One region of the Streptomyces parvus genome, then DNA from elsewhere that is predicted to be linked to it. Evidence: riboswitches for the same ligand, from Rfam matches in the RefSeq annotation. Region 1 holds a riboswitch; each other region holds the start of a gene.
What was found. A riboswitch is a leader RNA that binds a small molecule or an ion and turns the genes downstream of it on or off. The one in region 1 is predicted to bind cyclic di-AMP.
Positions count from the first base shown of each region.

Region 2: linked by a shared signal. The riboswitch ahead of RNL97_RS28900 (M23 family metallopeptidase) and the one ahead of RNL97_RS25455 (M23 family metallopeptidase) in region 1 are both predicted to bind cyclic di-AMP.
Region 3: linked by a shared signal. The riboswitch ahead of RNL97_RS12740 (LysM peptidoglycan-binding domain-containing protein) and the one ahead of RNL97_RS25455 (M23 family metallopeptidase) in region 1 are both predicted to bind cyclic di-AMP.
Region 4: linked by a shared signal. The riboswitch ahead of RNL97_RS15310 (M23 family metallopeptidase) and the one ahead of RNL97_RS25455 (M23 family metallopeptidase) in region 1 are both predicted to bind cyclic di-AMP.

Region 1 is NZ_CP135079.1:5,424,711-5,431,701, reverse strand. It holds gene RNL97_RS25470 (bifunctional acetate--CoA ligase family protein/GNAT family N-acetyltransferase) at 1-840, opposite strand, end outside; gene RNL97_RS25465 (HPr family phosphocarrier protein) at 937-1,218, shown strand; gene RNL97_RS25460 (GntR family transcriptional regulator) at 1,392-2,099, opposite strand; gene RNL97_RS25455 (M23 family metallopeptidase) at 2,279-3,082, opposite strand; cyclic di-AMP (ydaO/yuaA leader) riboswitch at 3,097-3,263, opposite strand; gene RNL97_RS25450 (M16 family metallopeptidase) at 3,507-4,877, opposite strand; gene RNL97_RS25445 (M16 family metallopeptidase) at 4,904-6,268, opposite strand; gene RNL97_RS25440 (DNA gyrase/topoisomerase IV subunit A) at 6,549-6,991, shown strand, end outside.
Region 2 is NZ_CP135079.1:6,210,945-6,217,935, reverse strand. It holds gene RNL97_RS28925 (STM4014 family protein) at 1-81, shown strand, start outside; gene RNL97_RS28920 (STM4013/SEN3800 family hydrolase) at 125-955, shown strand; gene RNL97_RS28915 (STM4012 family radical SAM protein) at 952-2,337, shown strand; gene RNL97_RS28910 (STM4011 family radical SAM protein) at 2,345-3,262, shown strand; gene RNL97_RS28905 (SGNH/GDSL hydrolase family protein) at 3,271-4,110, opposite strand; gene RNL97_RS28900 (M23 family metallopeptidase) at 4,273-5,217, opposite strand; cyclic di-AMP (ydaO/yuaA leader) riboswitch at 5,221-5,379, opposite strand; gene RNL97_RS28895 (tyrosine-protein phosphatase) at 5,824-6,636, shown strand; gene RNL97_RS28890 (DUF6126 family protein) at 6,671-6,844, opposite strand; gene RNL97_RS28885 (helix-turn-helix domain-containing protein) at 6,909-6,991, opposite strand, start outside.
Region 3 is NZ_CP135079.1:2,641,668-2,648,658, reverse strand. It holds gene RNL97_RS12750 (cytochrome P450 family protein) at 1-616, shown strand, start outside; gene RNL97_RS12745 (transglycosylase family protein) at 793-1,824, shown strand; cyclic di-AMP (ydaO/yuaA leader) riboswitch at 2,113-2,291, shown strand; gene RNL97_RS12740 (LysM peptidoglycan-binding domain-containing protein) at 2,297-3,004, shown strand; gene eno (phosphopyruvate hydratase) at 3,328-4,608, shown strand; gene RNL97_RS12730 (FtsB family cell division protein) at 4,703-5,182, shown strand; gene RNL97_RS12725 (DUF501 domain-containing protein) at 5,231-5,782, shown strand; gene RNL97_RS12720 (Ppx/GppA phosphatase family protein) at 5,779-6,723, shown strand.
Region 4 is NZ_CP135079.1:3,201,275-3,208,265, forward strand. It holds gene RNL97_RS15300 (PrsW family intramembrane metalloprotease) at 1-1,164, shown strand, start outside; gene RNL97_RS15305 (aldo/keto reductase) at 1,145-2,092, opposite strand; gene RNL97_RS15310 (M23 family metallopeptidase) at 2,303-3,334, opposite strand; cyclic di-AMP (ydaO/yuaA leader) riboswitch at 3,347-3,498, opposite strand; gene RNL97_RS15315 (PP2C family protein-serine/threonine phosphatase) at 3,783-5,009, opposite strand; partial or broken gene RNL97_RS33110 (TipAS antibiotic-recognition domain-containing protein) at 5,152-5,307, opposite strand; tRNA gene RNL97_RS15325 (tRNA-Met) at 5,425-5,498, opposite strand; gene RNL97_RS15330 (hypothetical protein) at 5,767-6,618, shown strand; gene RNL97_RS15335 (SigB/SigF/SigG family RNA polymerase sigma factor) at 6,731-6,991, shown strand, end outside.

The sequences.
Region 1 (6,991 bases):
GGCGAGGTCGACCTGCTCGTCGATCTCGCCGAGCGAGCGGTGGGCGGGGACCCCGTCGAGGGTGGCGAGGCCCTCGTCGAAGGCGCGGTTCACGGCGTAGGTGCGGCCGGTGTAGCCGGCGGCGAGGAGGTTGCGCAGGACCGTGCGGCCCACGCCGCCGGGGGTGCGGCCGGTGCCGATGACCGCGACGGAGCCGGGGGCCAGGAGGCGCTGTACCGAGCGGGCCTCGGCGCGCTGTTCGCGGCCGCGCTGGACGGCGAGGGACTTCTCGGTGGGTTCGAGGTCGAGGGTGAGGTGGACGGAGCCGTCCTCGAAGCTGCGGCGCTGGGTGTACCCGGCGTCCCGGAACACCTTGATCATTTTGTTGTTGGCGGGGAGCACCTCGGCGGCGAAGCGGCGGATGCCGCGCTCACGGGCGACCGCGGCGATGTGTTCGAGCAGCGCCGATGCGACTCCGCGGCCCTGGTGGGCGTCCTGGACGAGGAAGGCGACCTCGGCCTCGTCGGCGGGGGCGGAGGCGGGGCGGCCCCGGTCGTCGATGCGGTCGTAGCGGACGGTCCCGATGAACTCGCCGCCGATCGTGACCGCCAGTCCCACCCGGTCGACGTAGTCGTGATGGGTGAAGCGGTGCACGTCCCGGTCGGATAGGCGGGGATACGGGGCGAAGAAGCGGTAGTACTTCGATTCGTCGGACACCTGCTCGTAGAAGCTGACCAGTCGCTCGGCGTCGTCCGTGGTGATCGGCCTGATGCGCGCGGTACCCCCGTCACGGAGCACCACGTCCGCTTCCCAGTGGTCGGGGTACGCGTGATGCGGACTCTGTTCCGGCGTGGGCTCCATGGCCAAAGCCTACGGCCGGACGGGAGGCCGGGCACAGCACCGCGCACTGCATGAGAGACTGGTCTAGACAACCATTGATATGTGAAGGGCAGAACCATGGCTGAGCGCCGCGTAAACGTCGGTTGGGCCGAGGGCCTGCACGCCCGCCCCGCTTCCATCTTCGTCCGTGCCGCCACGGCCTCCGGCGTCCCCGTGACGATCGCCAAGGCCGACGGCAACCCGGTGAACGCCGCCTCCATGCTGGCCGTGCTCGGTCTGGGCGCGCAGGGCGGCGAGGAGATCGTGCTCGCGTCCGACGCGGACGACGCCGAGGCCGCTCTGGACCGGCTGGCGAAGCTGGTCGCCGAGGGCCTGGAAGAGCTTCCGGAGACCGTCTGACCCCTCCGACTCCGGTCCGTCCGGATTCGACCCGCGCGAGAGCCGTGACCCGGTGAAGGGATCACGGCTCTTTCGTTTCCGCGAAGGATTCGGGAAAGATCCGCACCTCGCCAATGCGGGCAGCGTGAAATGGTGCCCCGGAATTACTTCCCTCTTTGTATACGGTGTTTCTGTTAATGCCGGACGCCCGCAGTGTTTACGCCGTGTTGCGAACTTCTCACCGGGGGGACGGGGGCGGTGCGACGCCCCGGGAGATCCGGGCGGCGGAGCCGGTGCTCGGCGGTGGAGCGTTCCGCGTGCTGGGCGGTGAGCGCCCTCGCCCGTTCCGCGTCGCCGCGCGCCACCGCGTCCACGATCGCGCCGCGCTCGGCCCAGGAGTCGACCGGACGGGCCGGCTGCTCGACCGCGTACATCCAGGCGATCTTGTGCCGGAGCTGGGTGAGCAGCGCGATGAGCCCGGGGCTGCCTGAGGCCTGCGCGAGGGTCTCGTGGAACCAGCCGCCCAGCGAGCGCAAGTCCTCGCCCTCGCCCCGGCGGGCCCGTTCCTGGCCCAGTCTGACCAGACCGCGAAGCACCTTCAGGTGGGCTTCGGTGCGGCGCTGGGCGGCGCGGGCCGCGCCCAGCGGCTCCAGGAGCATCCGCACCTCCAGAAGGTCGGCGGCCTCCTGGACGGTGGGCTCGGCCACGCAGGCGCCGGCGTGTCTGCGGGTGACCACGAACCCCTCGGACTCCAGGGTGCGCAGCGCCTCGCGGACCGGGACGCGGGAGACCCCGTAGCGGCGTGCCAGCAACTCCTCGGTGAGGCGGCTGCCACGCTCGTAGACACCGGAGACGATGTCGTCACGGATTGCCGTGCATACCGAATGCGCGGGAATGCGCATATCCGAACCTCCGCCTTGATCCCCGCGAAACGCGGCCGCCCGACGTCTGTTCCGTGACTCTATGACAATCCGGCGGAATTTCCGATGGCAGGCCGGAATCCAGGGATATCTTCACGCGGGAATTACCGAAGGCCCCGGCGGGTGCCGGGGCCTTCGGACGGTGGGTCGCGCGCGGCGGGTCAGACGTTCAGACCGTGGGAGCGCAGGTAGGCGACGGGGTCCATGTCGGAGCCGTAGTCGGGGGTGGTGCGGGCCTCGAAGTGCAGGTGCGGGCCGGTGGAGTTGCCGGTGGAGCCGGAGAGGCCGATCTGCTGGCCGGAGGAGACGCTCTGGCCGACGGAGACGCCGATCGACGAGAGGTGGCCGTACTGGGTGTAGGTGCCGTCCGCCATCCGGAGCACGATGTTGTTGCCGTACGCGCCGCCCCAGCCGGCCTCGACGACCGTGCCGGCGCCGACCGCGACGACGGAACTGCCGGAGGCGGCCTGGAAGTCCACGCCGGAGTGGCTGCCGGAGGACCAGAGGGAGCCGCCGGTGTTGTAGCCGGTGGTGACGTGGGAGCCGGCGACCGGGAGGTGGAAGGCGTTCAGCCGGGCGCGCTCGGCGGCGCGGGCGGCACGGGCCTCCTCCTCGCGGACCTCCTCGGCACGGGCCTCGGCCTCGGCCTTCGCCTTGGCCTTGGCGGCCTTCTCGCGGGCCTCGGCGGCTGCCTTGGCCTTCGCCTTCGCGACCGCGTCGGCCTGCCGCTCCTGGGCGCGGGCCTGAGCGTCGATCTGCTCGGCGAGGGTGGCGTCGACGGAGAGGGCCTGGGCGAGGCCGGTGTCGGCGACCTTGGCGGCCTCGGTGTCAGCGGCGAGCGCCGGGGAGGACAGCGAGCCGAGGACTCCGGTGGTGGCCAGGGCCGCGATGCCGGCGGCCTGGGCGCTGCGACGCGTGAGGCGGCTCGGGGCACGGTGCTTCCCGGTGGCACGGGTGAACGCCATGGAGGGGCTGGTTCCTTTCCTTCCTTCTCGCCTACCGGGTTAGCTGACGGGTTCGGAGCAGGAAGGTCTCCTACGGATCCCCGCGCCGGTTCGCGGCACGGGCCTCCGATTCACCCCAGGGACTGCGTGGGTCCCCGGCTCCCCAGGCTCGCGCCTGACGGGGACTCGGCGATGACTGCCCGGCGCCGCGGCTGCGGCATACGGGTGACGGACAGCCGGGCCGACGCTAGGCGGGGCGGCTTCCCATCACCAAACGGATAAGGGGATTTGTCGTGCATCCCACAGGGCAGACAGGCAACCACCCCACCAAAGGTGGTGAAGCGGACTAAACAGGCAAAAACACAGGACCCCGACGAAGTCTCTTCCGTCGGGGTCCTGTTCACGGCAGTGGGTCGCACGGTGGCGGCCGTGCTCCGCGGCGGTGTCAGCCGGTGACGACGGTCACCTCTCCGATACCGAGGGCCTTCACCGGCTCCGCGATCCGCGCGGCGTCCCCCACGAGGACCGTGACCAGCCGGTCGACCGGGAAGGCGTTGACCACGGCGGCGGTCGCCTCCACGGTGCCCGTCTCGGCGAGCCGGGCGTAGAGGTGGGCCTGGTAGTCGTCGGGGAGGTGCTGCTCGACCTGGTCGGCCAGCGTGCTGGCGACGGAGGCGGCGGTCTCGAACTTCAGCGGGGCGACGCCCACCAGGTTCTGCACGGCCGTCTCGCGCTCGGCGTCGGTCAGCCCCTCGGCGGCGAGCGTCCGCAGGACCTTCCAGAGGTCGTCCAGGGCCGGTCCGGTGGACTCGGTGTCCACCGAGCCGCTGATCGCGAGCATCGCCGCGCCGCCCGAGTCGGGGCCGGAGGAGCGCAGCACCTGGGCGAAGGCGCGCACGCCGTAGGTGTAGCCCTTCTCCTCGCGCAGCACCCGGTCCAGCCGGGAGGTGAGGGTCCCGCCCAGGCAGTACGTGCCGAGCACCTGCGCGGGCCACACGCGCTCGTGCCGGTCGGCGCCGATGCGGCCGATCAGCAGCTGGGTCTGGACCGCGCCGGGACGGTCCACGATGACCACGCGGCCGGTGTCGTCCGCGGTGATGGGCGGCACCGGGCGGGCCTGGGCGGTGTTGCCCGACCAGTCGCCGAGGGTCTCCGCCAGCAGCGCGTCCAGGTCGATGCCGGTCAGGTCGCCGACGATCACGGCCGTCGCGGTGGACGGGCGGACGTGGGCGTCGAAGAAGGCGCGCACGGCGGCCTGGTCGATCCGCCGGACCGTCTCCTCGGTGCCCAGGCGCGGCCGGGACATCCGGGCGGTGGCCGGGAACAGCTCCTTGGAGAGCTGCTTGGCGGCGCGCCGGGACGGGTTGGCCTGCTCGTGCGGGATCTCGTCGAGGCGGTTGCCCACCAGTCGCTCGATCTCGCTCTCGACGAAGGCGGGGGCACGCAGCGCCTCGGCGACCAGTCCGAGCGCCTTGGCCAGCCGGGAGGCCGGGACCTCCAGGGAGACCCGGACGCCGGGGTGGTCGGCGTGCGCGTCGAGCGTGGCGCCGCAGCGCTCCAACTCGGCGGCGAACTCCTCGGCGCTGTGCTTGTCGGTGCCCTCGGAGAGCGCCCGCGACATGATCGTGGCCACGCCGTCCAGGCCCTCGGGCTCGGCCTCCAGCGGCGCGTCCAGGAAGATCTCCACGGCGACGACCTGCTGGCCGGGGCGGTGGCAGCGCAGCACGGTCAGCCCATTGGGCAGAGCGCCGCGCTCGGGCGCCGGGAAGGCCCAGGGGCGGGCCGTGCCGGGCGTGGGCTGCGGGTGGAACTCCATGGCTACTCCAGTCACGGCGGCGTCGCTCACTTGGCCGCCCCCTCGTGCGCGTCGGTGCCCTCTTCGCCCTCGGCGGCCTCGTCGGCCGGCTCGATGGGCTCGTAGACCAGCACCGCCCGGTTGTCGGGGCGCAGGGCCGCCTCGGCGGCCGCGCGCACCTCCTCCGCGGTGACGTCCAGGACGCGGCCCACCGCGGTCAGGGCGAGCTGTGGGTCGCCGAACAGGACCGCGTAACGGCACAGTTCGTCGGCGCGGCCGGCGACCGTGCCGAGCCGGTCGAGCCACTCGCGCTCCAACTGCGCCTGGGCCCGCTCCATTTCCTCGGGGGTGGGCCCCTCGGCGGCGAACCGGGCCAGCTCCTCGTCGACGGCGGCCTCGATCGTCTCCACCTCGACGCCGCCGGAGGTCTTCACGTCCAACCAGCCCAGCGAGGGCGCCCCGGCGAGCCGCAGCAGGCCGAAGCCCGCCGCCACGGCCGTACGGTCTCGGCGGACCAGGCGGTTGTGCAGCCGGGAGGACTCCCCGCCGCCCAGCACGGTCAGCGCCAGGTCCGCGGCGTCGCAGGCGCGGGTGCCGTCGTGCGGAAGGCGGTAGGCGGCCATCAGGGCACGCGCCGGGACCTCCTCGTGGACCACTTCGCGCAGCTGCTCGCCGATGATCTCGGGCAGTGTCCCGTCGCGCGGCGGCTGCTTGCCGTCGTGGGAGGGGATGGAGCCGAAGTACTTCTCGATCCAGGCGAGGGTCTGCTCGGGATCGATGTCGCCGACCACCGAGAGCACCGCGTTGTTGGGCGCGTAGTACGTACGGAAGAACGCGCGGGCGTCCTCCAGCGTGGCCGCGTCCAGGTCGGCCATGGAGCCGATGGGGGTGTGGTGGTAGGGGTGGCCCTCGGGGTAGGAGAGGGCGGTCAGCTTCTCGAACGCGGTGCCGTAGGGCACGTTGTCGTAACGCTGGCGGCGCTCGTTCTTGACGACGTCGCGCTGGTTCTCCATGGACTCCTCGTCGAGCGCGGCGAGGAGGGAGCCCATCCGGTCGGCTTCGAGCCACAGGGCCAGCTCCACCTGATGGGTGGGCATGGTCTCGAAGTAGTTGGTCCGCTCGAAGCTGGTCGTTCCGTTGAGCGAGCCGCCGGCCCCCTGGACGAGCTCGAAGTGACCGTTCCCCTTGACCTGGCCCGAACCCTGGAACATCAGGTGCTCGAAGAGGTGAGCCAGGCCGGTGCGTCCCTTGACCTCGTGGCGCGAGCCGACGTCGTACCAGAGGCAGACCGCGGCGACCGGGGTCAGATGGTCCTCGGAGAGCACCACACGCAGGCCGTTGGCCAGGCGGTGCTCGGTCGCTGTCAAGCCGCCGGAGCCGGCCTGTGCGGTGGCCGTGTGACCCATGGGCATGTACGTCCCTTCGATCGCGATACTGGACTTCCTGCCAGACCTGCCACTCTAAGCAAGCGCAGCGGCACCTGGCGAAGTTCCCGTTCGGCGGATGTTTCCGTCGATGGTGTCGCGAGCGCCGTCGACGGCGTGCCGCCCGGTCGGCTTCGGACCGTCCTTCGGACGGGTCGAGGTCGGCGTTGTCAGTGGGGCGGTCCACAATGGACCGCGTCAGCAGCTCGTGTTGTCCCGAACAAGCTCAGGTCGCCCGAAAAGAATCCGTGAAGGAGTCGCAGCCGCGATGGCCCGCCGTAGCACGAAGACCCCGCCGCCGGACGACTTCGAGGAGAAGATCCTCGACATCGACGTCGTCGACGAAATGCAGGGCTCCTTCCTCGAGTACGCGTACTCGGTGATCTACTCCAGGGCCCTGCCCGACGCCCGCGACGGCATGAAGCCGGTGCACCGCCGCATCGTGTCCCAGATGAACGAGATGGGACTGCGCCCCGACCGCGGTTATGTGAAGTGCGCCCGGGTCGTCGGCGAGGTCATGGGCAAGCTGCACCCGCACGGCGACGCCTCGATCTACGACGCCCTGGTCCGCATGGCCCAGCCGTTCTCGATGCGCCTTCCCCTGGTCGACGGCCACGGCAACTTCGGCTCCCTGGGCAACGACGACCCGCCGGCCGCCATGCGGTACACCGAATGCCGGATGGCGGATGCCACGTCGTTGATGACCGAGGC
Region 2 (6,991 bases), 790 kb from region 1:
GAGGGCCTGGACACCTATGCGGCGCAGGTCGCCGCCGTACTGGACCGAGCAAGGAACCACCGTGCCGTCACCGCTTGCTGACCCCGCCGTCTTTCCCGCGCCCGCCGGGCCCGACCGGCCCGACATGGGCGACGTCGTGGGCAGCCACGACCTGTTGCTGGTCACCCTGGACACCCTGCGCCACGATGTCGCCGTAGAGCTGGCGGCCGCCGGACGCATCCCCAACCTCGCCCGGCATCTGCCCGGCGGCGGCTGGGAGGAGCGGCACGCCCCGGGCAGCTTCACCTACGCCTCGCACCAGGCGATGTTCGCCGGGTTCCTGCCGACGCCCGCCTCCCCCGGGCCGCATCCCCGGCTCTTCGCGGCGCGGTTCGCGGGCAGTGAGACGACGGCGGACGGCACGTTCGTGTTCGACACGCCCGATCTGGTGTCGGGGCTGGCCGCCGAGGGATATCGCACGTTGTGTATCGGCGGGGTCGGCTTCTTCAACCGTCAGGGGCCACTCGGTTCGGTGCTGCCCGGCATGTTCCAGGAGAGCCACTGGGAGCCCGGCTTCGGCGTCGCCTCACCGACCTCGTTCGAGGAGCAGGTGGCGCGGGCGGAGGAGGTCGTCGCGGCGCTCCCCCGGGAACAGCGGCTGTTCCTCTTCGTCAACGTGTCCGCCCTGCACCAGCCGAATTGGTTCCATCTGCCCGGCGCGACCCGCGCGGCGGGCGACTCCCGGGCCACGCACGCGGCGGCCCTGGAGTATGTGGACCGGCACATCGGCCGGCTCTTCGCCGCCGCGAGCAGCCGCCGCCGGTGCTTCGCGATCGTCTGCTCCGACCACGGCACCGCCTACGGCGACGACGGCTACACCGGTCACCGGCTCGGCCACCCGGCCGTCTGGACCGTCCCCTACGCCCACTTCTTCCTCGAACCACCCGCAGCGCCGGGGCCGGAGGCCGCCCGATGACGATCACCACCAGCACTCCGGCGCCGCCCGCCCTCCGGCCGTACGAGAGTTACGTCTACGCCTATCCGCACAAGACGGCCTACCGGCCGCTGGCGGACCGCCCGGCCCTGCGGTCGCTCTGGGCGGCGGAGCCGAAGGACGCGCTCTCCCTCTATCTCCACATACCGTTCTGCGAGGTCCGGTGCGGCTTCTGCAATCTCTTCACCCGGATCGGCGCGCCCGATGAGCTGACGACGCGCTATCTGGACGCGCTGGACCGGCAGGCCCTGGCGGTGCGGGAGGCGCTGGGCGACCAGGAGCCGGTGCGGTTCGCGGCGGCGGCGTTCGGCGGCGGGACTCCGACGTTTCTGACGGCGGGCGAGCTGGAGCGGCTCTGCGACATAGCCGAGAAGCGGATGGGTGCCGAGCTGAGCGCGGTCCCGTTGTCCGTGGAGACCTCACCGTCCACCGCCACCGCCGACCGGCTGGCGGTGCTGGCCGACCGGGGCACGACCAGGATCAGCATCGGCGTGCAGAGCTTCGTGGACGAGGAGGCCAGGGCTGCCGTCCGTCCGCAGCGCCGCGCCGACGTGGAAGCGGCGCTCGGCCGGATCCGTGATGCCCGGATCCCCGTGCTGAACGTCGACCTGATCTACGGCATCGAGGGGCAGACCGAGCGCAGCTGGCTCGCCTCGCTGGACGCGGCACTGGCCTGGCGGCCGGAGGAGCTGTATCTCTATCCGCTGTACGTGCGCCCGCTCACCGGCCTGCACCGCCTCGGGCCGACCGTGACCGGCCCCACGGCGCGGGCACTGGAGGACGCCGCCTGGGACGAGCAGCGGCTGCGGCTTTACGCGGTGGGGCGGGACCATCTGGTGGCGCACGGCTACGAGCAGGTGTCGATGCGGATGTTCCGGCGGACCGACGCCCCGCGTGAGCAGGAGGGCCCGGAGGATTACGCCTGCCAGACCGACGGCATGATCGGCCTGGGCTGCGGTGCCCGTTCGTACACCTCCGCCCTCCACTACTCCTTCGACTACGCGGTGGACATGCGGGAGATCCGGTCGATCATCGACGACTTCACCGCCACCGAGGACTTCTCCCGCGCCGAGGTCGGCCGGTACGTCGACGCGGACGAGGCACGCCGGCGGCATCTGCTGCAGTCGCTGCTCCAGGCGGCGGGGCTGCCGGTGGCGGAGTACCGGGCCCGCTTCGGCACCGATCCGGCCGCGGACTTCCCGGCCGAGCTGGCGGGGTTCGCGCGGCGGGGCTGGCTGGACACGTCGGCGCCGGACGGTCTCCTCAGGCTGTCCCCGTCCGGCCTCGCCCACTCCGACGCGCTGGGTCCCGCGCTGTTCTCCCCCGGGGTGCGGGCGGCGATGGCCGCGTACGAGCGGAAGTGAGCCGGAGATGGACCTGACGATTCTCTACCGGGGACCGCTCGCCTCCTGCGACTACGACTGCCCCTACTGTCCGTTCGCCAAGCGGCGGGACAGCCGCGCCCAGCTCACGGCTGACCGGGAGGCGCTGGAGCGGTTCACCGGCTGGGCCGCGGCGCAGAGCGGCGACCGGCTGTCGGTGCTGTTCACACCGTGGGGTGAGGGGCTGGTGCGCTCCTGGTACCGGCGGGCGCTGACCGAGCTGTCGCGCCTTCCGCACATGAACCGGGTCGCGATCCAGACGAACCTGAGCGGCCGCACCGACTGGCTGGCGGACGCCGATCCGGAGCGGATCGCGCTCTGGTGCACGTACCACCCCGGGCAGACCCCGTACGACCGTTTTCTGGGCAAATGCCGGGACCTGTCGGCGAAGGGCATCCGCTACAGCGTGGGGGTGGTGGGGTTCGACGAGCATCTCGACGAGGCGCGGCGGCTGCGGGCCCAGCTGCCGGACGCGGTCTATCTCTGGGTGAACGCCGCCGAGGGGCGCTCGTACACCGATGAGGAGGCGGCGCGCTGGACGGAGCTGGATCCGCTGTTCCCCTACAGCCGCGATCCGCACCACTCGGCGGGACTGCCCTGCCGGACGGGCGAGTCGGTGATCTCGGTGGACGGGGACGGTACGGTGCGGCGCTGTCACTTCGTCAAGGCGGAGCTGGGCAATCTCTACGACGGCAGCTACCGGCGGGCGCTCGGCCCGCGGGCGTGTCCGCTCGCCGTGTGCGACTGCCACATCGGCTATGTGCATCTGGAGTCGCTGCCGCTGTACGACGTGTTCGCCGGCGGTGTCCTGGAGCGGATACCGGCCGGGTACGGCACGGGCACGCCGCCGGACGGGCTCGTCGTGCCGGACCCGTCCCGGCGTGCCCTTCCCCTGCTGGAGCCCTGAGGGGCCTGCTACAGCGGCAGCAGGTCCGGGCGCTTGGCCGCGACGTGGTCGCCGGAGGACTCGCCGCGCAGCCGTCGGCCGATCCAGGGCACCAGGTACTCGCGGGCCCACTGGATGTTGTCGCGCCGCGCGTCGAAGGGCCTGCGCTGGGCCTGCGGCGGCCAGGGCTGGTCGGGATCGGCGGGCACCTCGTGGCCGAGGATCTGGGCGGCGCGGAGCGCGACGCGGGTGTGGCCCTCGGGCGACAGGTGCAGCCGGTCGGCGTCCCACGCGCGGCGGTCCTGGACCGAGCGCAGCGACCACAGGTCCAGCACGGGGCACTGGTAGCGGTCGGCGATGGCCCGCAGGTGGACGTTGTAGGTGGCGATCTTGCCGCGCATGTGGCGCAGCACCGGAACGCCCCGGGTGTCGAAGCCGGTGGTGACCATGACCGTGCCGACGGCGTTGCTCAGATCGGCGACGGCCCGCTCGAAGCGCTCGGCGAGATCGTCGGGGTCGGTGCCGGGCCGGATGATGTCGTTGCCGCCCGCGCAGAAGCTGACCAGGTCGGGGGCCAGTTCCTTGGCGCGCGGGACCTGTTCCTCCACGATCTGGTCGAGGAGGCGTCCGCGCACGGCGAGATTGGCGTAGCGGAAGTCCCCGTGCGGGGAGTCCTCGTACGGGGCGTCCTCGGGGCCGGCCGGATCGGGGGCCGGGAGCCGGTCGGCGAGGAGCACCGCGAAGCGGTCCGCCCAGCCGACGAAGGTCCCGTCGGGGCCGGGGTCGCCGACGCCCTCGGTGAAACTGTCGCCGATCGCCGCGTACGACCCGATGGTGTGCTGCTGGTTGTTTCTCGAATCGTCTGCCACAAGGACTTATCCTGCATCGTCCGATGTGACCTACGCGACCGTAATACGGGGTTGACGGGTGGTGAGATAGACCACCCGGTCAGTTTTCGGTAAACCCGGAATAAAGCGAGGGGCGGTGCGCCGCCGCGCACCGCCTCTCGGACACTTCTCGTCGCCGATCGGTCAGACGGAGACGCCGTGCTGACGCAGGTAGGCGATCGGGTCGACGTCCGAACCGTAGCTCGGGCCGGTGCGGACCTCGAAGTGCAGGTGCGGGCCGGTGGAGTTGCCGGTGGAGCCGGAGAGGCCGATCTGCTGGCCGCCGGTGACGCTCTGGCCGACCGAGACGTTCAGCGAGGACTGGTGGGCGTACTGGGAGTACATGCCGTCCTCGTGCTTGATGACGACCTCGTTGCCGTACGAGCCGCTGTTGCCGGCCGAGACGACGGTACCCGGACCGATGGCGAGGACGGGGGTGCCGGAGGCGGCCTGGAAGTCCGAACCGGTGTGGTAACCGCTGGACCAACTGGCGCCGGAAGCGCGGTACTGGGTGGTGACGTTGGCGTTGGCCAGCGGGGCGGACCAGCCGGAGCCGGCGGCCTCGGAGGAGCCGGTCTGCGCGGAGGCGCCGGAGCTCTCGGAGTCGTCGGCGGAGATGGTGTCGCCCTTGGGGGCTTCCTTCGGCGCGGCCTTCGGTGCCGGTTCGGCCTTCTTCGGGGCGGCCTTGGGGGCGGCGGACTTCTCGGCCGGGGCGGAGCCCTTGGCGCCGAGGGTCAGCTTCATGCCCGGGTGGATCAGGCTGGGGTTGTCGCCGACGGTGGAGCGGTTGTCCTGGTAGAGCTTCTCCCACCCGCCCTTGAGCTGGTGTTCGGCGGCGATCTTCGACAGGTAGTCGCCGGCGACCACGGCGTACGTCTTCGGGGCGGCCTTCGACGCGGCCGGAGCGGTGTGCGCGGCTGCGACCGAGGCGACGGCCGGCTTGGCGGCCGGGGCGGCCTGGCCCGCGGCGTTCGCGCCGGTGGCGCCGATGAGCGGGAGGGCGAGTGCGGCGCCGCCGGTCCCTGCGGCGAGGAAGCCGCGGGAGATCGGGCCGGACTTCGGACGACGGTGCTTACCCTTTTCGGGCATGGGGAAGTTCCTCTCCGGCGCCTGCGAGGTGAGCTGTCGGGTTCGGGCTGGAGATGCCCGGTCGCGTTGCGGCGACTTCACCCCTAGCCGGTCCGGATCTCCGGATCGGCGGCTTACCTGGTTCCCCCGCTCCTGCCACACGTGAGTGGGTGGGTGCGAATTCCGGGCGGCGGCAGGATTAGGCGATCCGTCCGGATTGACGGTGACCGTAAACCGGTCGGGACGGGCGGAACAAGCCATCGGTTGCGCGGCGGAATCATCGATTCGATATCGCTCCGGATTTCCCGTCACACTCCGTGGATCACGGATCTTGGATTTCCGTACGGGCAACGGGAAAGCTCGACGGTGCGCTCACCACGGACCGTCACGGATATGATCCCGCTCACCTCCGAAATCCCATCTCCCCCATTAGCGGGGCATGTTCTGCGAAATGCACCAATACGGACATGTCGCGAGCGGCGCTCCTGACACCGGGTCAGCCCACCCTCCCCGGCACCCGTCGCCGGGGAGGCGGCCGTGATGATTTTCCGTCGAATCGATGTCGTATCGTCACGGGAGCGCCCTCGCCGGAGAGCCGCGCCGACGCCCGAGATCCCAGGAGCCCCCGTGACCCAGCAGGTGCCGCAGGTCCCGCCGACAGAGACCGTGCTGACCGGAGTCCGCAACTTCCGCGATGTGGGCGGGCTCCCCACGACGGACGGGCGGCGCACCGCCTTCGGCCGGCTCTACCGCAGTGGCCATCTGGCGCACGCCACCGCCGAGGACGCGGCCTTCCTCGACGGGCTGGGACTGCACACGATCTTCGACTTCCGCCACTCCGCCGACCACCGGCTCGACGGTTACGACATCGAGCTGGCCGGTGTCCGCAATGTCAGCATTCCGCTCTCGGACCCGGCCGACGGCGCGGAGTTCTGGCGGCTGGTGGGCAGCGGCAACATCGAGCAGCTGCGTTCGGTCCTAGCGGGCGGCAAGGGCGTCGACCGCATGATCCGGATGTACCGCGCGACGATCGAGGACCGCACCGCCGAGCACAGCCGGGTCCTGCACGCCCTGGCCGAGGACAGCGTCCCGGCGCTGATGCACTGCGCGGCGGGCAAGGACCGGGCCGGCCTCTCGATCGCGGTCGCCCTGCTCGCGGTCGGCGTCGTACGAGAGGCGATCGAGGAGGACTACCTCAAGTCCAACGATCTCCACCGCCGGTACAAGGTGAAGCGCTCCGATCCGTCCGGAGCCGGCATGTCGCCCGAGGTGCTGGAGCTGCTGGACCCGCTGTTCGGGGCGCGGCCCGCCTACCTCGCGGCGGCCTTCGCGGCCATCGAGGAGAACTGGGGAACGACGGACCGCTATCTGTCCGAGGGGCTGAAGATCTCCCCCGAGACCCGGGAGCGGCTGCGCGAGCGGCTGCTCGACGCGGGCTGACCCCTCCGGTGACAGTTCGCCCCGGGACGGCGCGTCACTTGCTCCCGGCCACCACGAAGAGCAGGTAGAGGAAGCCAGCGACGATGTGGCCCGCCACCAGATAGGCGAAGAGCCGGATGATGACGCCGCGCGGCATCCGCTTCTCCTGCGGGTCCTCGTTCGCGCGGCGTCCGGGGCCCAGCGGGTCATAGTGCTCGGAATCGGACATGACGGTCCTCTCTGTCGGCCTCGCGGCCGGTGGAGTGAAGGGTGGAGCCGGCGGGAACGGCCGGTCAGCGCGGGTGCAATCCGCTGCCGAGGCAGAGTTCGGCGGCGGGGCTCTGCAACAGGGAGTGGACGAAGAGCAGCTCCGCGC
Region 3 (6,991 bases), 2.8 Mb from region 1:
CGAGCACCTCACGGAGAACGAGGCGGCCGCGATGGCGTTCATCCTCTTGTTCGCCGGGTTCGAGACCACGGTCAATCTGATCGGCAACGGGACCTACGCCCTGCTGCGCCACCCCGAGCAGCGCGCCCGGCTGGAGGCCTCCCTCGCGGCGTCCCCGGACCCGGGGCGGAGCGCCCTGCTGACGACGGGGATCGAGGAACTGCTCCGGTTCGACGGGCCGGTCGAGATGGCGACCTGGCGGTACGCCACCGAGCCGCTGACCCTGGGCGGCGAGGAGATCGCCGCCGGGGACCCCGTGCTGGTGGTGCTCGCGGCGGCCGACCGGGACCCCGAACGGTTCACGGATCCGGACACGCTCGACCTTGCACGGCGTGACAATCAGCACCTCGGCTACGGCCACGGCATCCACTACTGCCTGGGGGCGCCGTTGGCCCGCCTCGAAGGGCAGACCGCGCTGGCCACGCTCCTGAGACGCCTTCCCGACCTGCGACTTGCGGAAGAACCTGCCGATCTGCGCTGGCGCGGCGGGCTCATCATGCGCGGACTGCGCACCCTTCCGGTGGCCTTCGAACCGGGAATCCGTTCCGAAAAAAGTGACACGCTGTCAACTCTGTGACTTTCACGTGATCTGCGCTGCATCGACTTGTGACACACGTTCGAGTCCCGCTAGGTTCACGGTTCGACGCGTCGGTCGCACGTTGCTCACGCGTCACTTGTGTGCCGACGCAGGCAGGGAATCCTGCTGCGCGGCGCTCAGGTCACTCGCTCGTCAGTCGCACGGAAGGCATACCCATGGGCTCCGCGAACGGCAGACACCGCCGCCCTCGCCAGGCACCCGCCCTCGTCGTCGCCGCAGGGGTGACGGGATCGGCCATCGCCATCCCGCTGCTCGGTGCGAGCGGCGCGACCGCCGCCGACGCCGGCACCTGGGACCGGGTCGCGGAGTGCGAGAGCGGCGGAATGTGGAGCGCCGACCTCGGCAACGGCTACTACGGCGGCCTCCAGTTCTCGCAGGAGACCTGGTCGGCGTACGGCGGCACGGAGTTCGCGCCCCGCGCCGACCTCGCCAGCCGGTCGCAGCAGATCTCCGTCGCCGAAAAGGTCCTGGACGACCAGGGCCCCAAGGCGTGGCCGAGCTGCGCGGTGATCTCGGGCCTCGCGGTGGACGGCAGTCTGCCGGGCGTCGACCCGGGCACCTCGCCGGCCCCCGACCCGACGTCCACCCCGACCGACGAGGCGGACGTACCGGACGAAGCGGGTGAATCCGGCGAGTCCGGTGAAGTCGATGAGTCCGGCAAGGGTGATGAGAGCAAGGGTGAGAAGGGCGACCCGACGGACAAGGGCGGCAGCGGTGACGCGGAGAGGGGCGGCGGGGCTCCCGACTCCTCGGTGACGCCCTCCACCCCGCCGTCCTCCGGCACCCCCGACGCCACCGGCCCCTCCACCGCCCCCGACGCCTCGAAGAGCCAGGGCGGCAAACACCGCGGCACCCCCGCGCCCGAGGAGGCCGGAGCGGGTCAGGGGGACGGCCCGCGCGGATCCGGCCGGCACGCCTCACGGGGCGACGGCGACGCCCGGGGCGGCGGCGCGGCGACCGCCGGCGCGTACACGGTGCAGCCCGGCGACAACCTCTGGGCGATCGCGGATGCCCAGGAGCTGCCCGGCGGCTGGTCCGGTCTGTACGAGACCAACAAGGACCTCCTGGGCTCCGACCCGGACCTGATCCTGCCCGGCCAGAACCTGGATCTGGGCCTGGATCAGGCGGCCGGTCAGGCCGCGCCGAAAGGTGCCGAGGGGCCCGTCGAGGAGCCTGCCGCCAACTGATCCAATTCGGGAAAAAGCCCCGAAAGTAGAGGCAGTTAAGAGGCCTATGTCCACTTTGCGTAAGTGAGACATGGGTCTCTTTGCTTCAACTCACGCATCTCTTCCGGCTCATCCGTACACATCACCCCCGACCTGCGGAAACGACCCACCGACCACCGCGAGTTCGGGTTGATTGCCCCCTATGTCCATCTTTGAATGTCGGGGTTGCCTGTGTTTACGGTCGAAGCCGCTCGCACCGCGGGCCCCGTCGACCGTCACGCCGAATCCTGCCGTCGGTCGAAGGGAACAGACGCGTAAGCGCCGTAGGCAGGAGCGGGGGACCCAGGTAGGCCGCCGGGTCCGCACGGCCCCCTCCGAGGGGACGTACGGGACCGGCTAGGGGTGAAGCCGTGCGCAAGGACGCACGGCCGGGCAACTCATCAGCCCGAACCCGACAGCTCACCTCGTAGGCGTCGGTGAGGAGATTCGTTCCATGCTGCTGAACAGCAAGGGCAAGCACCGCCGCCCGTCCAAGGCCGTCCGTATCGCCACCCTCGCGGGTGTCGCCGGTGCCGCCGTCGCCGTCCCGCTGATGGGCGCGACCAACGCTTCCGCCGCCTCCGTCGAGACCTGGGACGCCGTCGCCCAGTGCGAGTCCGGCGGTAACTGGTCCATCAACACCGGCAACGGCTACTACGGCGGGCTGCAGTTCTCGCAGTCGAGCTGGGCCGCCGCCGGTGGTACGCAGTACGCCGCGCGCGCCGACCTGGCCTCCAAGGACCAGCAGATCGCCACCGCCGAGAAGCTTCTCGACATGCAGGGCCCGGGTGCCTGGGCCTGCGCCGGCGCCGGCGGCCTCACCAACGACGGTGTGGACCCGGGCGTGAACCCCGGCGGCTCCGGCCAGTCCGAGAGCAAGCCCGAGCAGGCGCAGCCCGAGCGCCGGGCGGAGCAGCCCACCACGCGCAGCGAGCAGCGCGAGGCCCCCAAGGCCGAGAGCAAGAAGACCGTCACCACCCCGACCGGCGACAAGGTCAAGAAGGGCGACGGCGAGTACAAGGTCGAGGTCGGCGACACCCTGAGCAAGATCGCTCAGAAGGAAGACGTCAAGGGCGGCTGGAGCAAGCTCTTCAAGCTCAACGACGACATCGTCGAGGACGCGAACCTGATCTTCCCGGGTCAGCAGCTCCACCTGAAGTAATCGCCGTCTCTCCTCCCCGGAGGGAGAGCGTCCGGCGGCACTCTCCCTCGCACGGCTTCCCGGCCCGGCGCGCTCTTCCCCCCAGCGCGCCGGGCCGGGTTCTTCGTGGGCGGCGGGTGTCCGGGGACCCGTATGCGTTCACCTCTTGTTGTTACCACTCAGTAGATTTCTAGAGTTCTGCCCCGATATGCAGGCCCTTGGGTCCTTTTTCGTCCCAGGAGGCGGGCGGTCGGCCGACTGACGCGGCCGGGGCGGATAGGCTCGGGTCGCAAGGCCACAGTGACCCTGCACAACCAGTGTCAGATCCCAGAAGGAGATGCCTCGTGCCGTCCATCGACGTCGTCGTAGCCAGGGAAATCCTCGACTCCCGGGGCAACCCCACGGTCGAGGTCGAGGTTGGCCTCGACGACGGCAGCACGGGCCGTGCTGCCGTTCCGTCCGGCGCCTCCACCGGTGCGTTCGAGGCCATCGAGCTTCGCGACGGTGACCCCAACCGCTACCAGGGCAAGGGCGTCGAGAAGGCCGTCCTCGCCGTCATCGAGCAGATCGGCCCGGAGCTCGTCGGGTACGACGCCACCGAGCAGCGCCTCATCGACCAGGCGATGTTCGACCTGGACGCCACCGAGAACAAGGCCTCGCTCGGCGCGAACGCCATCCTCGGCGTCTCGCTGGCCGTCGCGCACGCCGCTTCCGAGGCGTCCGACCTGCCGCTCTTCCGCTACCTCGGCGGCCCGAACGCGCACCTGCTGCCCGTTCCGATGATGAACATCCTGAACGGCGGCTCGCACGCCGACTCCAATGTGGACATCCAGGAGTTCATGATCGCCCCGATCGGCGCGGAGTCCTTCTCCGAGGCCCTGCGCTGGGGCGCGGAGATCTACCACACGCTGAAGAAGGTCCTCAAGACCAAGGGCCTGTCCACCGGACTCGGCGACGAGGGCGGCTTCGCCCCGAACCTGGAGTCCAACCGCGCCGCCCTGGACCTCATCGTCGAGGCCATCAAGGAGGCCGGTTACGTCCCGGGCCGCGACATCGCGCTCGCGCTCGACGTCGCCGCGTCCGAGTTCTACAAGGACGGCGTCTACGAGTTCGAGGGCAAGTCCCGCTCGGCCGCCGAGATGACCGAGTACTACGAGGAGCTCGTCTCCGCGTACCCGCTGGTCTCCATCGAGGACCCGCTGTACGAGGACGACTGGGCCGGCTGGAAGGTCATCACCGACCGCATCGGCGCCAAGGTGCAGATCGTCGGCGACGACCTCTTCGTCACCAACCCCGAGCGCCTGGCCCGCGGCATCGAGGAGGGCTCCGCCAACGCCCTGCTCGTCAAGGTCAACCAGATCGGTTCGCTGACCGAGACCCTGGACGCCGTCGAGCTGGCCCAGCGCAACGGCTTCAAGTGCATGATGTCGCACCGCTCCGGCGAGACCGAGGACGTCACCATCGCCGACCTCGCCGTCGCCGTGAACTGCGGCCAGATCAAGACCGGCGCCCCGGCCCGCTCGGACCGCGTCGCCAAGTACAACCAGCTGCTGCGCATCGAGGAGATCCTCGACGACGCCGCGGTGTACGCGGGCCGCTCCGCCTTCCCGCGTTTCAAGGGCTGACCCGCAGCGTCAAGTCGGTGGCCTCCGCCCGTCCCCGCACCCGGTCCCGTACCGTGTGCGGGGACGGACGTGCGTAACGGGGAGGCGGGGAGACATGGCCGGGAAGGACCGCGACCGGTTCTCCACCGCGACCAGGCTGCGGCTGCTCGGCGAGCAGACCGCGGCCCGGGTGTACCGATCGCAGAACCGCCGCCAGGCCCGCCGCTCCCGGCTCACCGGCCGGGCGGCGTTCCTGGCGCTGGTCGTCTGCTCCCTGGTGGTGGCGCTCGCCTACCCGATGCGGCAGTACGTCTCCCAGCGCGACGAGATCGCCGAGCAGGAGCGGCTCTCGCAGGAGGCGCAGCGGCGCACCGAGGAGCTGCGGGACGAGAAGGCGCGGCTCCAGGACGACGCCTACATCATGCGCCTGGCCCGCCAGCACCTCCATTACGTCCTTCCCGGGGAGACCGGCTACACCGTGGCCGACCCCGACGCGGCCAAGGACCGTCGGTCGGAGCCCGGGGCGAGCGACCGTCCCTGGCACTCCAACCTCTGGGACGGCGTGGACAGCGCCGACCGAGACGACCGCGGCTGACCGACCCGCGACCCCCCTTCACGAGCTTCGAGCAGAACCAAGGCAGGCATGGAAACGCCCCCTCCGCAGACCGAGTCCACCAAGCCCACCGACGCGGACATCGCCGCGTTCGAGCAGCAGCTCGGCCGCCCGCCGCGCGGTCTGCGCGCCATCGCGCACCGCTGCCCGTGCGGCAACCCGGACGTGGTGGAGACCCAGCCCCGTCTGGAGGACGGCACGCCGTTCCCGACGACGTACTACCTGACCTGCCCCCGGGCGGCCTCGGCGATCGGCACGCTGGAGGCCAACGGGGTCATGAAGGAGATGACGGCCCGTCTGGAGACCGACCCGGAGCTGGCGAAGGCCTACCGGGAGGCGCACGAGGACTACATCATCCGCCGCGACGCCATCGAGGTGCTTGAGGGCTTCCCCAGCGCGGGCGGCATGCCGGACCGGGTGAAGTGCCTGCACGTCCTGGTCGGCCACTCGCTGGCCGCGGGCCCCGGGGTGAACCCGCTGGGCGACGAGGCCATCGCGATGCTGCCCGAGTGGTGGGCCAAGGGCCCCTGCGTCGCGCCGTGCGCCGAGAGCTCCGCGGGTTCCGAGGGGCAGGACGCATGACCCGCGTCGCCGCCGTCGACTGCGGCACCAACTCCATCCGGCTGCTCGTCGCCGATGTGGACCCCGCCACCGGCTCCTTCACCGAGCTGGACCGGCGGATGACGATCGTCCGCCTCGGCCAGGGCGTCGACAGGACCGGCCGGCTCGCCCCCGAGGCGCTGGAGCGGACGTTCGCGGCCTGCCGCGAGTACGCCGCCGCGATCGAGGAACTGGGCGCGGAGCGGATCCGCTTCGTCGCCACCTCGGCCTCCCGCGACGCCGAGAACAGCGCCGACTTCGTGGCCGGGGTGCGGGACATCCTGGGCGTCGAGCCCGAGGTGATCACCGGCGACCAGGAGGCCCAGCTCTCCTTCGACGGCGCCACCAAGGAGCTGGTCGGCAGCGATCATGTGACGAAGCCGTATCTGGTCGTGGACATCGGCGGCGGCTCCACCGAGTTCGTCCTCGGCTCGGACGAGGTGGAGGCGGCCCGGTCCGTCGACATCGGTTGCGTGCGGATGACGGAACGTCACCTCGTCGTGGACGGGGCCGTCGTGGACCCGCCGAGCCACGAGCGGGCCGCCGCGATCCGCGCGGACATCGACGCCGCGCTCGACGTCGCCGAGCGGACGGTCCCGCTCACCGGCGCGGGCACGCTCGTCGGTCTCGCGGGCACCGTCACCACGGTCGCCGGGATCGCGCTGGAGCTGGCGGAGTACGACTCCGGGGCCATCCACCACTCCCGGGTCTCCCGGGGCCAGGTCCGGGCGATCACCGAGCACCTGCTGCGCTCGACGCACGAGGAGCGCGCCGCGATCCCCGTGATGCACCCGGGCCGGGTCGACGTGATCGGCGCCGGGGCGCTCGTCCTGCTCGCGGTGATGGAGCGGACCGGGGCCCGCGAGGTCGTCGTGAGTGAACACGACATCCTCGACGGGATCGCCTGGAGCGCGGCGGGCTGACCGCCCGCGCCGCTCAATCGCTTCGTCACCTGCACCTTTGAGCCGCCCACCGGCTCCGGTGGGCCGCTCGGGGGACCCCTTCCGGGACACGCGGCGAGAAAGTTCGTGAACTTCTTCACAAGGAATTGGGCTCTGTCGGGCGCAGTTCGCGCCCCGTACCCCCCTGCGGGGCACTTCCGGGGCCCCGGAAGAGCGTCGCGGGGGCGTTCCCGGGGTGTTGCGCCCCGGTGAAAGCGGGGGGTGGTTCACCCCGCCCGAAGGGTCAAGG
Region 4 (6,991 bases), 2.2 Mb from region 1:
TTCTCCTTCGCCTGGGGCGCGTGCGCCGCGGCTCTCGTCGCGATCATCGCCAACTCCTTCGCCACGCGCTGGATAGCCACCGCGACGGCCGACCCGGCGAGCGCGGACACCCTGGGGGCGACGGTGATCGCCCCCGTCGTGGAGGAGAGCGCGAAGGCGGCGGCCGTGCTGCTGATCTTCCTGTTCCGCAGACGGGAGTTCAGCGGGGTGGTGGACGGCATCGTCGTCGCCGGCTTCACCGCGACGGGCTTCGCGTTCACCGAGAACATCCTCTATCTGGGCAACGCCTTCGGCGAGGACCAGCAGATCGGCAGCTCCGGGTTCGCCTCGGTGACGGCGGGGACGTTCTTCGTGCGGATCGTCATGTCCCCGTTCGCGCACCCCCTGTTCACGGTCCTCACCGGCCTCGGCTTCGGCTTCGCGGCCGTCAGCGCCCGCCGCCACCGGGTCCGCCGGATCGCCCTGCCGGTGCTGGGGCTGCTGCTGGCCATGGGGCTGCACGCCCTGTGGAACGGCTCGTCGGCCTTCGGCCCGTACGGCTTCTACGCGGTGTACGGGATCGTCATGGTCCCGGCGTTCGCCCTGGTGACCTGGGTGGCGATCTGGTCGCGCCAGCGGGAGCTGCGTACGCTCGCCGCCGAGCTGCCCGCGTATGCGGCGGCCGGCTGGCTCGCCCCCGCCGAGCCGTCGGCGCTCTCCTCCATGCGGGCCCGGGGCATGGCCCGCGACCTGGCCCGCCACTGGCAGCAGGACCGGACCCGGGGCCGGGCGGCGGCCCGCGCGGTCGCGGAGTACGAGTCGTTCGCGACGTCGCTCGCGGGTCTGCGCCGCCGGGCCCGCCACGGCGCGGTGGGCCCGGACTTCGGCGCCCGGGAGCGGGAGTTGCTGCACCACCTGTGGCAGCGCCGGGACGTCGCGGCCCCGGCCCTGACCCACGCGGCGCGCCTCACGTCCCGCCGGGGCCCGCACCACGGCCGCCACGCCCACTCCGGACACCACGCGCCGACGCCGTACGGGTACGGCCCGGGGCAGGGCTACGGCCCCGGGCCGGGAAACGGCCACGGATACGGCCCGGCGTACGGACAGCCGTACGGACAGACCCAGGCGCAGCCGTACGGTTACGGGTACGGCGACCCCGGCTCCGTCAGGCCGACGCCTCGGTGAGCAGGGCGAGTTCCCGGTCGGTCAGCCGCAGGTCGGCGACCGCGACGAGGGCGGGGAGCTGTTCGACCGTACGGGCGGAGGCGATCGGCGCGGCGACGGTCGGCTGCGCGGCGAGCCAGGCGAGGGCCACCGTCGCGATCTCGGCGTTCCGTTCCCCGGCCACCTGGTCGAGGGCGGCCAGCACCTTGCGGCCCTGCTCCGATTCCAGGTGTCCGCCCGCCTTCGCGGACCGTGCGCTCCGAACCGTCGTACCGGGGCGGTACTTGCCGGTGAGGAAGCCGGAGGCGAGCGCGTAGTACGGGACGGCGGCGAGGCCCGCGTCGGCCGCGGTGTCCTGGAGCGCGCCTTCGTAGGTGGAGCGGGAGACCAGGTTGTAGTGCGGCTGGAGCGCGACGTACCGGGCGAGGCCCTCGCGTTCGGAGAAGGCGAGGGAGGCCGCGAGGCGCTCGGGGCTGATGTTGGAGGCGGCGATGTGGCGCACCTTGCCGTCCTTCACCAGCTGGTCGAGGGCGGTGATGATCTCCTCGACCGGGACGGTCTCGTCGTCGAAGTGCGTGTAGTAGAGGTCGATGTGGTCGGTGCCGAGGCGGCGCAGGGACGCTTCGGCCGCGCCCTTGATGGTGCCGGCGGCCAGGCCCCGGAAGTCGGGGTGGGCGCCGGCCTTGGTGGCGACGACGATGTCGGACCGGTTGCCACGGGAGGCGAGCCACTTGCCGATGACGGTCTCCGACTCGCCGCCGTGGTTGCCCTCGACCCAGGCGGAGTACGCGTCGGCGGTGTCGATGAAGTTGCCGCCGGCCGCGACGTACGCGTCCAGGACGGCGAAGGACTGTTCCTCATCCGCCGTCCAGCCGAAGACGTTGCCGCCGAGGGCGAGGGGGAAGACCTGGAGGCCGGAGGTGCCGAGGAGAGTGCGCGTGGAAGTCATGCGAGGGTCCAACGGGCCGGGCGGGGACGGTATTCCGCCGCGTACTCCGTCCGGGATTCCGCCGCGTACGCCTTCCGGGCCTGTCGCCCCCTCCCCCGGACAGACCGGCAGCCCTGACGTCGGGGGGTGTGCGTCAGGGCTGCCGGGGTTTCGGGGCGGGCCGCCGGAGAAGGGCGGCCCCGGGCCGACGGCGCGCGCCGGCCCGAGGGCTCAGACCTGCAGGCCCTTGCTGGTCAGCCAGGCCATCGGGTCCATCGCCGAGCCGCCCGCGGTGCGGACCTCCATGTGGAGGTGGACGCCGGTCACGTTGCCGGTGGCGCCCATGCGGCCGATGGTCTCGCCCGTGGTGACCTTCTGGCCGACCGAGACGTCGATCGAGGACTGGTGGGCGTACCAGATCTCGGTGCCGTCATCGAGCTGGAGCACCGTGCGGTAGCCGTACGAACCGGACCAGCCGGCCGACGTGATCGTGCCGCTGTGCACGGCCTTGAGCGGCGAACCGGCCGCCCCTGCGAAGTCGAGGCCGGTGTGCTGGCCGGAGGACCACATCGCGCCGGACTGACCGTAGGTCGAGCTGATCGTGTACGAGGAGGCCGGCAGGGAGAAGCTGGCGGCGAGCTTGGCGAGACGCTCCTCCTCCGCCTTCTTCTTCGCCGCTTCCTCTGCCGCCTTCTTCTTCGCGGCGGCTTCGGCCTCGGCCTCGCCCTGCTGCTTCTTGGCCTCTTCCGCCGCCTTCTCGGCGGCTGCCTTCTCCGCCGCTGCCTTGGCCTCGGCGTCGGCGCTGGCCTGCTGCTGCTCGGCCTGCTGGAGGATCCGGGCGCGCAGTGCCTCGCCGGCGTCGGTGCCCTGCTCGGCCTCGGCGCTGGTGAGTCCGGCGGTGGTGAGCGGCGCGGCCGCGGCGACCGGGACGGCCTCCGCGTCGTCGGACATGAAGGACCCGACGCCGGGAAGGGACTTGGCGTCGGGGAGGTTGTCCGCGATGGAATCGGGAAGAGAGATGGAGACGGGTGCCTTGTCCTGAGCGGTGGCCATGCCCCCCGCTCCGACGGCCGCTATGACGCCGACCCCGAGGACGGTGGAGCTACGGGCCAGACCACGCTGCTTGGCGACGCGGTGCCTGCCGCGCACGGGACGGATGGAGTCCTCGGTGGGATTCCACTCCCCCACGGACCGCTCGGCGCCACCGTAGCTGTCGGGGCTGAAGGGTGACGGGGCCTCAGGGGCAGGCTTGTTGGACGCCACGTGGGCGCACTCCTTTCCTTCCTTCTCGCCTACCGGGTTAGCTGACGGGTTCGGAGCAGGAAGGTCTCCTACGGGCCCCTCCGCCTCTCACGAGACGCAGGCGTCCGATTCACCCCATGTAGGTGGTTCCCCGGTTCCCTTGCGGAATTCGGCGCTCGCGCGCGGCGCCGTCCCTGACGACGGCTGTGACGACCGCGCTGCGTTATCGAACGTTAATAGACACCCGGGCCCGATTCCAAGCTGTTCCTGTTGATCATTAACGAACAGGGGTGGGAGGTACGGGGCACAAGCGGGTGGAATCGGGCGACTTGACCGGAGCTCAGCCACACGTCTTTTTCTGACGGTGTATCAAATGTTATGCGGAGCGGTGCGCTTCGATCACACACCGTGTCATCGCTCCGAGTCCGGCGGTCGGCACGTACACGCGTGGACGCGTGGGGTCGCCACGTCAGCGGGCCGCGTCCTCGTCGCCCCGGCCCACGATCTTCACCGTGGTCCGGCGCACGGGCTGCCCCTCCGCCGGCCGGCCGACCGCGATCAGCGCCATGTCGTCCGTGGCATGCCCGCCCGTGTGCAGCCGTACGTCATCGGTCAGCGCCGACAGCAGCTCCTCCGGCCCCGGGAAGATCCGGCCGCGCAGCCGGGCGGCCGGATCGTAGAAGACCCCGTTCGCGTCCCGGGCCTCGGACAGGCCGTCCGTGAAGGCGAGGAGCGTCGCCCCGGGAGGCATCGCCCACTCCTCGGCGCGGTCCGGCCACACCCCCAGCTCCATCCCCAGCGGCAGTGCGGGCACCGAGGGCGCCAGCACCTCCAGAGCCCCGTCCGCGTGGAGCAGGATCGGCTCGGGGTGGCCGCGGTTGACCAGACGGACCGTGGCCGCCCCGGGCGGGATCTCGGCCAGTACAGCGGTGACGAACCCCTCCATGGCGTCCAGCCCGTACCGTCGCGTCCCCTCACGGGCCAGCGCCCGCTCCAGCCTCTGGGCCACGCCCTCCAGCGAACGCTCCTGCTCGGCGGCCTCCCGGAACGCGCCGATGATCACCGCCACCGCGCCGACGGCGTCCAGCCCCTTGCCTCGGACGTCGCCGACCACGATCCGTACGCCGTACGGGGTGTCCGCGACGGCGTACAGGTCGCCGCCCACGAACTCGTCCGCCTGGGCCGCCTCGTACCGTGCGGCCACCTGGAGCCCGCCGGTCCGCTCGGCGGGCGTCGGCAGCACGGCCCGCATGGCGGTCTCGGCGACGGCGCGGGCCGAGGCGAGCTGCTCGTTGCCGCGCCGCACGACGCCGTTGATGACGAGGGCCAGCACCGAGCCCGTGAGCACGGTGATCATCTCGATGACCGGGACCACCTGGGTGGACGTCCCGTCGGAGATCCGCATCACGGTGACGGAGATGACCGCAGCGATCCCGGTGCGGACGGTCCGGGACAGCGAGAAGAACGGGGCGGCGATGAGCGGGGCCGCGACGAAGAGGGGGACGGCGGTGAAGTTGGGCGGGGCCAGCCAGTCGAACAGCAGTCCGCCGACGATGAGCAGGGCGGGCAGCATCCGGATGAACCGCCCGGTGCCCCGTCCACCGCCGAACGTCAGCTCCCCCTCCCGGGAACCGAACACCGCACGGCCCACGGCATCGATGCTCCCCGCCGCTCCGCTGTGCCGTCTCTCGGCCATCCCCACCTGTGCACTCCTGCCCGGTCCACCCACGGCTGCGGACGGTACCGCGCCCCGCCCAGGCTTCCCGGAGCCGCGCCGAGCGGCGACTCCGCATCGGCCGAATAGGGGGAAACCCGAGTGGCGGCCCGGCCGACCGTGGTCAGTCGGAGAGCCGGTGCTGCGCGCGGACCGTCGGTGCGTCCCGTACGAAGGCGGCGGTGCCGTCCCCGTAGCGATCGTAGTTCTTTCCGGAGCACGGGTCGGCGACATACATCCCCCCGAGCCCGATCACGTACGAACGGCCGGCCGCGGGAGCCCGGACTCCCGCAGCATCGTGGTGCGGCCCGGCGGGCGATTTCCTGAATGGACCACTCCGTGCCGGGCAACGACTCGGGCCCGGCACGCTGTCTGCGTGCCGGGCCCGGATCTTCAGTAGCGGGGACAGGATTTGAACCTGCGACCTCTGGGTTATGAGCCCAGCGAGCTACCGAGCTGCTCCACCCCGCGTCGGTAAACACAACTGTACGGCATTCCCGGAGTGCGGCTGACCAATTGCTCCGGGCATCCCCCCGGCACGTCCGTTACGGCGAGGTGGCGCCGGAGACGCGCAGGGCCGAGCACCCGGCCGTCGGGACCTGCGGCGGGAGGAGGCGGCACCAGGAGCCGTCGAGTCGCATGGCAGGGCGTTCGGGCCTGGCGTAGCGTGAAATTCAGGGGTGGGGTTCGGCATGTGAGCTTCTTACGTGCACCGTCCGATTTGCCGGGAGGTCGCGGCATGGCACGGGGTATCCGTAACACCATCGGACTGATCTTGGCGGTCGTCGGCGCTGCCGCAGCTGTCTGGGCGCCCTTCCGCAACTGGTACGAGGGGCGGCTCGGACACGACTTCCGGGTCTGGGAGCTCTTCACCGGGGCCGGCATCACGGACTCGGGTGCGGGGCTGTTCGCCTCCATGTTTCTCCCTCTCTTCGTCGGGGCGCTCCTCACGGTTCTCGGCGTCGCGTTTCGATCGCGGCTCCTCGTCCTGATCGCGGGAATCATCACGCTCGGATTCGCCGTCCTCTGGATGGTCCGGCAGGCACAGGCGCAGGGCAGCCTGACCGTCACGGGCGACGGTGACGGGCTCGGCAGCGGCGTGGGACTGGCCCTGCTCGGCGGTCTCCTCATGCTCATCGGCTCGGCCGTCATGAGCGGGCGCGAACGCCGGGCGGTGCGAAACGCCCGCCATGAACGGGAGCAGCGAGGGCGCGACGCTCTGGACCGCGAGGAGGACACGGAGCGCCACCGCACCGGAGTCGAGCAGTCGTACGGTACGGCCGCCCGGGACGGGGCGGCCGGAGGCGAGACCGACCGAGCCGGTGCGACCGAGGCACGCCCCGACACCGACGCCGGCCCCGCTCGGGGCACGTCGGCCCAGGGCGACTCCCAGCGGCGCTTCGGTCGTCCTCAGGAGCAGACGTCGCCGCCGCGCGGCCGACCGGTTCCGGCGAGGGACGCCGGCGGCGAGCCCGGGCGGGGGGAGACGGACCGGACCCAGTACGAGCAGAGCGACCGGGCCAAGGGATCCGAGCGCCCCGAGGACGGCCCGTCGGGCAGGAGGTACCCGGATCGCGGAGACCAGTCGTAGGCGCACTGCCGCGCCCATCTGCCCGGATCGCGTATTCCGTCCGGATCCGGGTAGGTGAGCATGGTGCCGGCGGGTCTCCGGCGGCACCTTCTGGGGCAGGGGAATCATCGCAATGCCGATATCCACAACCGCTCCGGCTCCGGTCACCGCCGCGCCCCTCCCGGCGCTCCCGCAGATCCGCGACCCTCGCAAGGTGGCGCCGAGGGACGCCCGCGCTCTCAGTTCCGTCTTCTTCGAACGGCTGCAGGTGCTGGAAGAGGGCACGCATGAGTACCGGTACGCACGGAACACCCTGATCGAGACGAATCTGTCTCTGGTCCACTTCGCCGCGAGACGGTTCCGCAGTCGCGGCAACGGCGAGATGGAGGACATC